Regions from separate parts of the Acidilutibacter cellobiosedens genome, predicted to be linked through region 1. Evidence: riboswitches for the same ligand, from Rfam matches in the RefSeq annotation. Region 1 holds a riboswitch; each other region holds the start of a gene.

Region 1 (2,209 bases):
GAAATTAACAAGTTCAGAAGTATTAGTATACTGATTTTGGTATTGACTTTATTTTTATCAAATGTAGTCTTTGGAGCTCCCGCCACAATAAGCTATAAAATAGTGAGCACCTCGGATAAAGGCGGCATTGTATTTCAAAGTGAAGAAGTTGCAGCAGATACAGACGAAACATACTTTGATGTTCTGCAGAGGATTTGTTCAGATAATGGCATTCCTTTGGATGCTTCCGGTTCAGGTGCCGGAACTTATGTCAGAGGAATAAACGGGGAATATGAAATGAGATATCTTCCCAATGAAGATTATTATTCGGGATGGATGTTCAGAGTGAATAATGTTCTTCATGGATATTCCGCAGGGGATCCGGCCAACTCTAAAGTTTCAGAGGGAGATAAAATTACATGGTACTATGCATGTCCGTCTTATACCTATTTCCCAATCCTTGATGATAATGATATAGACTTTGATTCATCAGGGAACATGATAATAAATGTAGAGGCAGAGATATTTGAAGATGTATGGAATTGGCAGATAATTACGGTTCCGTTAGATGAAGGCAGAGCTGTATTGGAAGATGATTCGGGAAATAAAATATATGCCACAATAAACGACGGAGAAGCCGTGTTTAATGAAACTAATTTAAAAAAGTTTAAGGGGAAAAATGTAAAAGCTTATGTGGAAGGAAAATGGTATGGAGAAACAGAAAATCCAGACCATTGCCCTAAAATTGTCAAATCGGAGATAGTGAGGGTACAGTTATAGAATATTTAATATAAATATATTCATTTTTATTAAAAGTTTTTAAGGGGAACTCAGTAAAAAATAAAGAAGATATCATCATGATATCTCCTTTATTTTTTATAAATATTATATTTTTGAATAATAATTAATTTTTTATGGTGTTGTTTATAATCAAAATATGTTATATAATAAAAATAGATTTGGAAGTAAACTATTGAATAATTGAATATTACCTTTAGGTTCTCTGTTTTTAGAGATTAAAAGGGAATCAGGTGAAAATCCTGAGCGATCCGGTCACTGTAAGTGGGGAGCGGCCTTTCAAATATACCACTGAAAATTTTATTTTTGGGAAGGGGAAAGGCGGCGTTGAGCCATAAGTCAGGAGACCTGCCTATATGGGGATAACGTTAACCTTCCGGGATTGAGGTAAAATGAAATTTATTATAAATTGTTGACTGTTAAAAAGTCTCGGATTCTATGTGGAAACCGGGACTTTTATTTTTTTAGTTATAAAGAGGGGGAATGTTAATGAAAAGGTTCAAACGTATTTTATCATTATGTATAGTTTTGACAATGATATTTACTAACGGAAGTTCTTTTTACGAAGAGATTTTTCGTTCTAAGGATTTTCCGAGGGGTATATCATATGCACAGGACAATTTGAATACGGAAAATCATGCAGATGAAGAAAATGATGTAATTCCTCAGGAATCCAATGAGGAAGATACAACAATTCCGGGGAAGGAAGGAGGGGAAGAAACAAAGGATATTGCAGTTCCGGAAGAAACCGGTCAAAACAAGGATATTGTTTCTAATGGGGAAGACCAAGAAAAGTCCGAACAGAATGATGAAATTGAAGAACAGTCGGAAGTATCTGAAGGGATAAGCTTTGATAAAGATATATTTTCGGCAGGAGAAAATATAACGGGAACTATAAATTATCCGGAACATAAAAATGAAAATGTGGATGTAATTTTTTATGACAGTTATACTAGAGAAGATAAAGGTTCGTTAGATAAGGTAACATTAGATGAGAACGGGACGGGCCGTATCGACATTTCGATACCGGGATATCTTGCATCCAACGACATAAATGACAATACGTATGCTTTGAAATTTGCTGTTGGTGATTCGAAACTGTCTGTCGAAAAGGTAAATATAAATTTTACTGATATTGTTACTTACGATAAAACCGGAATTAATACTTATGACAAGAATGGAAGGTTTATCAATGACAGCATAACCGCTACCATAAATGAAGAAATTTATAGTTCTGACTTAAAAATATATTTGGTTAACCCTTATAATGCGGATGAATCAATAGCAGTAGAAAATACCGGTTCGAAGGATATAGAAATATCTATTCCCGAAGATTTAAAATGGGCTAAAGCCGTTTTGAGAATAGAATCGGGCTCGAATATTTACACCGTACCGTTTCCGTTGAATTCTATAGTTGTTTACAATAGAGGCA
Region 2 (2,209 bases), 1.4 Mb from region 1:
CGCTTTTGTTCAAAATATTTTTTCCCTCTGTAACGAAACATTCGTTTTTGGGATATATAAGCAGAATCAATTAAAAGGAGGCGAGGTAGTGGGTGCCCGCATTGAAGAAATATACAAAGAATACGCCCAAAGCGTGTACAAATGGAGGTCGAACAGCATTTAAAGGAATGTGACGATTGCCGCTCGGACTATGAAAAGATGAAATCTCCTGTCAATATACCGCTGCCGCCAACGACGGATAAAGAGGTAGACTTTTTGAAGAAAGTTAGGCGCAAGGCCTGGTGTATCGCTGCCTGTCTCTTTGTCATCGGGATATTGATTGGCATTGCCGGCATTTACATTGGGGAAACCGATGACGCACCCGGCGCTGCGCTAATTGGTATCCTGGTGATGATAGGATTAGTGGTGTTTGGCGTAAGAGCTGCTTGGCGCAGACGTTGATGGCAAAGTAAAATTTGTCTTGACAATTGATATCACTATATTTAATATAATAGATGAGAATTGAATATAAGAATGAATAGGGCTAGGGAAGCAGGGTGAAAATCCCTCACGGTCCCGCCGCTGTAAAGGAAGAGTCTTTTCTAAATGTCACTGGGAAACTGGGAAGACAGAAAAGATGATGAATCTTAAGTCAGAAAACCTACCTATTTATTAGCAGAAATAACTCTACGGTGGATGGAGAAAGCTGATTATTATTTTAGAAGAATTTTTGCTTTATTGAATTTTATATAATAAAGATTATTTAATAAGCTTATAAGAACTTCATTAGCCATGATTATTGCTTTAATGAAGTTCTTATTTTTTTATAAAAAGAGAGGATGAAAAAGGTGAAGTTCTATAAAAGGATATTGTTGCCATTAGTTGTGATTATGTTGATATTTAGCGTTTCGGGGTGTACTAAAACTACTGAGACAGGCGGGTTGAGCAATACTCAAGACCTTCCCATAACTGTAGAGGGAAATAATTATCCGTTAAAGATAAAGGATTTTCTCAAGAAAGAAACTATCTTAGAAAAGAAACCGGAAAAGGTAGCTGTTTTATCAGGCACCCCCTTAAATATATGGTACGATTTGGGGGGAAAATCCATATGTACGTCTAATATAACAGATAATTTAAAATTGATATCCGAATATAAGAAGGAAATAAACGATCTTCCACAGATAGGGCCTGTATATTCCATAGATATGGAATCCGTAGTATCCCTTAAACCGGATTTAATTATAGCTCAGGCCGGCACTCAAGGGACACAGGCGGATAAATTAAGGGATATTGGGTTTAAGGTGATTACTACTAATATAAGAAGCTATGATGATGTAATAGCAACTTATAATGCCTTCGGCAAGATACTGGGAAATGAAAAATCAGCTGAAGCAAAGATAGAAGCTCTAAAGAATAAGAAAGAAGAAATAGTATCTAAACTGCCCAAAGACAATAAATCCGTGGTCATATTATATATAACAGCCAAAACTATTGCTGTTAAGTTGGACAATAGTATAGCAGGAGATGTAGCTAAAATTTTAAAACTTGACAATATTGCATCCGATTTGCCTCCCGATACTATAGGCTCGGAAACTACTCCGTTGGATGTGGAATACATAGTGAAAAAGAATCCTGATTATGTTCTGGTTACAAGTATGATATCTGATGACGAAGAGGCCAAAAAGACTATGGAAGAGGAATTTAAGAGTAACCCCGTATGGAAGGGAGTAAAAGCCGTTCAAGAGGGACGAGTTATTTATCTTCCCCAACAGTATTTCTTATATAATGCAGGTCCTTATTATAGTGAAGCAATAGAATATATGGCAAAGAGTATATATCCGGAAATATATGGAGAGGTGACTCATCAGGATGGAAAATGATATTTCTCTCAGGGACAAAAAGGGATTTAAAATAACTGTTATTGCTATCTTAGCGATGCTCTTCTTTATATCTTTTATATTAGGGCTTACAAAAGGAACTCTTGAGGTAGAGGTGAAGCGGATATTTGAAGTTATTTCTAAGGATGACGGAAGTCCAGAGAGAATGGTAATTTGGAATATCAGGCTTCCAAGAATGATATTGGCAGCTTTGGTAGGAATAAATCTTGCTCTGTCAGGTGCTATTTTACAAGGGGTAATGAAGAATCCCTTAGCTGATCCCAGCATAATCGGTATAAGCAGCGGAGCAGGACTATTTGGAATTATTGTATTGGTCGTTTTTCCCCAGTATA
Region 3 (2,209 bases), 310 kb from region 1:
ATTTAATCAAAGAATCAGGGGGAATAAATCTACAGATTCTCGGGATAGGCAGAAATGGCCACATAGGGTTCAATGAACCTAATGCGAATTTTGAAGGGGTAACCCATCTTGTACATTTAGATAAAGGCACTATAAATGCAAACTCAAGATTTTTTAATTCTGTCGAAGAAGTTCCGACCAAAGCTATAAGTATGGGAATAAAAACTATTATGAGTGTAAAAAAAATTTTGCTGTTGGCCAGCGGTATCAAAAAGTCGGAAGCTGTTTACCATGCCGTAAATGGACCGATTACTCCTAAAGTTCCGGGATCAATATTGCAATTGCATCCGGATGTGACGCTTATTTTAGATAAAGAAGCGGCCTATAAAATTAGTAGTAGAAATGAAAAATACAGGAATTTATCAATTGTGGAAGGAAAAAAGTGATAAAAACAATTTTGACAGAGAACATGGGAAGTGATATTATATAATAGACTTATATAATTATAATATTATTTAGGTTCTATATTTATATAGATTAAAAGGGAAAGCGGTGAAAATCCGCTACAGCCCCCGCTACTGTAAACGGTTACGAATTCCATATCCACTGGCGAAAGCTGGGAAGGGGGAAGGAGGCTAAGCCGTAAGTCAGGATACCTGCCTTATTAATAGTGAAAGCATTCTTTCGGAGGGAAGGAAATTGTTTAATGTTGAGTTGTCAAAACTTTTAAGCAAGTTCAGGGATTCCGAGAGAGGGATTCCTTTTTTTATATAGTAAAAGCCTAATGTTGCTAAAATGTTTTAAGGATGTTGTATGTTGATCAATTTTTTGTAAAGGAAGTGAGGAAATGGATTTTTTACTTATGAACCATGGAGGAGATATAACCACATATAGAGATTTATATGATGGAGAACTGGTAGATTTCAGCAGCAATATAAATCCTTTAGGTCCACCGGAAGGGTTATATGATGAACTTAAAAACAATTTTAACAGTTTAACTATATATCCGGATATACAGTATAGAACTTTAAAATCTAATATAGGAAAATATTTAAATTGTGATTGTTCAAATATAGTTGTTGGGAACGGGGCAGTTGAAGTGATAAATAATTTTATTCAATTATTTGATAGAGTAGTGACATTTGTGCCCTGTTTCTCGGAATATGAGAAAAGAGGAAAGGTATTAAAAAAGGAAATATGCAAAATCCCCTTATCTCCGGATTTTACAATAGACATAGATTCAGTAAAAAGAAATTTAAAGAAAGGTGATATCTTAATATTGGGTAATCCCAATAATCCTACAGGGTTAAGGATAGAAGAAGATAAACTTAAATTAATATATGATATTGTTAACTTAAAAGAAAGTTTTTTACTTCTTGATGAAGCTTTTTTTGAATTTTGCCCTAAGGATTATGACAGCATAAAAATGTTTAAAGATAAGGATTATGATAGAATAGCCATAATCAGAGCAGCAACCAAGTTTTTTGCTCTTCCGGGGATTAGGCTCGGATATGCCTGTACTTCCAATAAAATGGCTAGGGAATATGAAAAGGTGGAATTGCCTTGGAGTATTAATTCTCTGGCTGATTGCAGCGGAAGATATATTTTTGGCTGTGAGGAATATATAGAGAAAAGCAAAAATTATATTCAAGGGGAAAGACAATATATGACGAAAGCCCTTATGAAGATAAAATTTATCAATTTATATCCTACTCAGTCTAATTATATACTTATAAAAAGTCGAAAGTTTAATGAGAATTTTCTCTTTTACTATTTTCTGAAGAGAGGAATACTCATAAGAAAATGTTCATCTTTTGACGGCTTAGATGATAAGCATATAAGATTGGCGATAAAGAACAGAAAAAATAACGAAAGAGTTATAAAGATATTTAAAGAATTGGAAAATGTCGAAGAAAATATGAGTTAAATAATTGTTTTGGCAATATTTATATATAGTAAATAATAGTATGAGAAACAAGCGAGGAGAGGGTTTAGGTGGCAAGGTTATATATAGTAGGAATAGGTTCCAAAGGAAAGGATGACATGACTTTAAGAGCAATAGATGCAATAGAAAAATCAGATGTAATAGTAGGAGATAAGACTTGTTTAAAGTATTTGGGAAGTTTGGCAGATGGCAAGGAAATATTTCCAATCAGAATGAAAGAAGGAACTGAAGGGTGTAAATATTCTATAGGGAAGGTAAAAGAAGGGAAAACAACTTCAATATTAG
Region 4 (2,209 bases), 320 kb from region 1:
ATGAAAAATATAGGAGAAACAATTCAAAGCGGAGATTGGAAGGGTGAAAAACATGTGCCTGTAATTCATGCCCCTGAAAAAGTTAAAAAAGGAGAAGCATTTGAAATAAAAGCAATAGTAGGAGAAAAAATACCTCACCCGAATACTTTGGAACATCACATTTGTTGGATAAAAATATTCTTTCAGCCTAAAGATGCAAAATTCCCAATAGAAATCGGAAATTCTGAATTCAGTGCTCACGGAGAAAGCGAAATATACAATGAGCCTTCCGTTTCTCTGACTACAAAAATTGATAAATCCGGTACAATTCATGCGTTAAGCTATTGTAATATTCACGGTCTATGGGAAAATAGCATAGAAATTTCCGTAGAATAGTGAGGTAAAAGATGAGGCTGTTAAAAAGAAGCTTCATCTTTTTTTATAATAATCTATCTCCTTGTTCTGGTATCCTTGACTAAAAGTTATTTATATTATATATTTTAATTGTAGTTAAATTTAATATTTAGGTAAAGGTACAAAGATTTATATTTCTTTGTTTAAAAGGGAAACAAGTAAAAGTCTTGTACGGTCCCGCCACTGTGAAGGTGAGAATTTTAAAATATGCCACTGAGAAATTGGGAAGGCTTAAAATTCTATGAACCTAAGTCAGGATACCTGCCTTTGCTAATGCACTAAAAACTCTACGGTAGATAGGGAGTGTTTCAGAATAGAATTATTATGTAAATACATAATGTTATTTTGCTTGTCACAGTTCCTGAAACCGCCGAGTTCAGGAACTTTTTTATTGCCCAAAATCATGAGGAGGTTAAAAGAGTGATAGAAGATAGAATAAAAGATATTGAGCTAAGAAAAAAAATAACTACAGCTGAAAACGCTGCACTATTTATTAAAAATGGTATGACAATTGCTACAAGTGGCTTTACTCCTTCAGGATATCCAAAAGCTACACCATTAGCACTTAGTAAAAGAATTAAAAACAATAACGAAAATATAAAAATTACATTAATTACAGGAGCTTCCGTCGGAGATGAATTGGACGGTGAATTAGCCAGAAATAATATTACAAAAAAAAGAATTCCCTATCAAACAAATGATAGCTGTAGAAAAGCTATAAACAATGGAGACATTCAATTTTGTGATGTTCATTTAAGCCTATTGCCTCAATACATTAATTATAATTATTTGGAAGATATAGATATCGGAATCGTAGAAGCATCTGAAATTACCGAAAACGGATGTATGATACCAACTACCTCTGTAGGTATAACACCAACTATAGTAAAAAAAGCTAAAAAATTAATAATAGAAATAAATACAAGTCAACCAATAGATCTAAGAGGAATACACGACATATATACTTTACCAAATCCCCCAAAAAGAACGCCTATACCTATACTAAACTGCAAAGATAGAATCGGTACAAATTATATCCAAATAGATAAAAATAAGATAATCGCCATAGTTTTCACGGATATAAGAGATGATGTTAAAAAATTAGCAGAACCAAATAAAGACAGTAATTTAATGGCGGAAATTTTTTTGGAATTTTTAGACCATGAAATCAAAGCAGGCAGAATTCCAAGAAAATTATTGCCCTTTCAATCCGGGGTTGGTTCAGTATCAAATTCAATACTAAATGGATTCTCTCGTTCAAAGTATGATAAGCTTCAATTTTATTCAGAGGTAATACAGGATTCAATGTTGGACTTAATAGATATAGGAAAAGTACAAATAGCGTCCGGAACTGCTATTTCCCCTTCTCCGGAAGGATTAAATAAATTTTATGATGATATTAAAAGATATAAATCGAAGATAATATTAAGACCACAAGAGATTAGCAATAACCCGGAAATAATCCGAAGACTCGGGGTCATAGCAATGAATACGGCAATAGAAGTAGATATATACGGTAATGTAAATTCCTCTAATATAATGGGTGGAAATCTCATGAATGGGATAGGAGGCTCAGGGGATTTTGCCAGAAATGCCTATCTATCAGTATTCTTTACAAAGTCCACAGCTAAAAATGAAACTATTTCCACCGTAGTACCTCTTGTATCTCATGTCGATCACACCGAACATGATGTCAACATAATTATTACTGAGCAAGGAATAGCGGATTTGAGAGGTTTAAGTCCAAAGGAAAGAGCTATAAGCATAATAAACAATTGTGCTAATCCTATTTATAAGGATTTACTTTCGGATTATT

Evidence for each region. Region 1 has a riboswitch for cobalamin ahead of EQM13_RS16640 (S-layer homology domain-containing protein). Riboswitches for the same ligand answer to the same signal wherever they lie in the genome.
Region 2: it holds a riboswitch for cobalamin, as region 1 does, so the genes downstream of both, EQM13_RS05175 (ABC transporter substrate-binding protein) here and EQM13_RS16640 (S-layer homology domain-containing protein) in region 1, are expected to answer to the same signal.
Region 3: it holds a riboswitch for cobalamin, as region 1 does, so the genes downstream of both, EQM13_RS15085 (pyridoxal phosphate-dependent aminotransferase) here and EQM13_RS16640 (S-layer homology domain-containing protein) in region 1, are expected to answer to the same signal.
Region 4: it holds a riboswitch for cobalamin, as region 1 does, so the genes downstream of both, EQM13_RS15040 (succinate CoA transferase) here and EQM13_RS16640 (S-layer homology domain-containing protein) in region 1, are expected to answer to the same signal.

The regions. Positions count from the first base shown of each region.
Region 1 covers NZ_CP035282.1:3,443,418-3,445,626, reverse strand. Annotated here, with positions in the region: gene EQM13_RS16645 (DUF4430 domain-containing protein) at 1-759, shown strand, start outside; cobalamin riboswitch at 960-1,147, shown strand; gene EQM13_RS16640 (S-layer homology domain-containing protein) at 1,267-2,209, shown strand, end outside.
Region 2 covers NZ_CP035282.1:1,085,041-1,087,249, forward strand. Annotated here, with positions in the region: gene EQM13_RS05170 (anti-sigma factor) at 142-441, shown strand; cobalamin riboswitch at 503-662, shown strand; gene EQM13_RS05175 (ABC transporter substrate-binding protein) at 852-1,859, shown strand; gene EQM13_RS05180 (FecCD family ABC transporter permease) at 1,849-2,209, shown strand, end outside.
Region 3 covers NZ_CP035282.1:3,130,877-3,133,085, reverse strand. Annotated here, with positions in the region: gene nagB (glucosamine-6-phosphate deaminase) at 1-425, shown strand, start outside; cobalamin riboswitch at 480-657, shown strand; gene EQM13_RS15085 (pyridoxal phosphate-dependent aminotransferase) at 827-1,906, shown strand; gene EQM13_RS15080 (precorrin-3B C(17)-methyltransferase) at 1,975-2,209, shown strand, end outside.
Region 4 covers NZ_CP035282.1:3,120,905-3,123,113, forward strand. Annotated here, with positions in the region: gene EQM13_RS15035 (class II SORL domain-containing protein) at 1-375, shown strand; cobalamin riboswitch at 494-676, shown strand; gene EQM13_RS15040 (succinate CoA transferase) at 814-2,209, shown strand, end outside.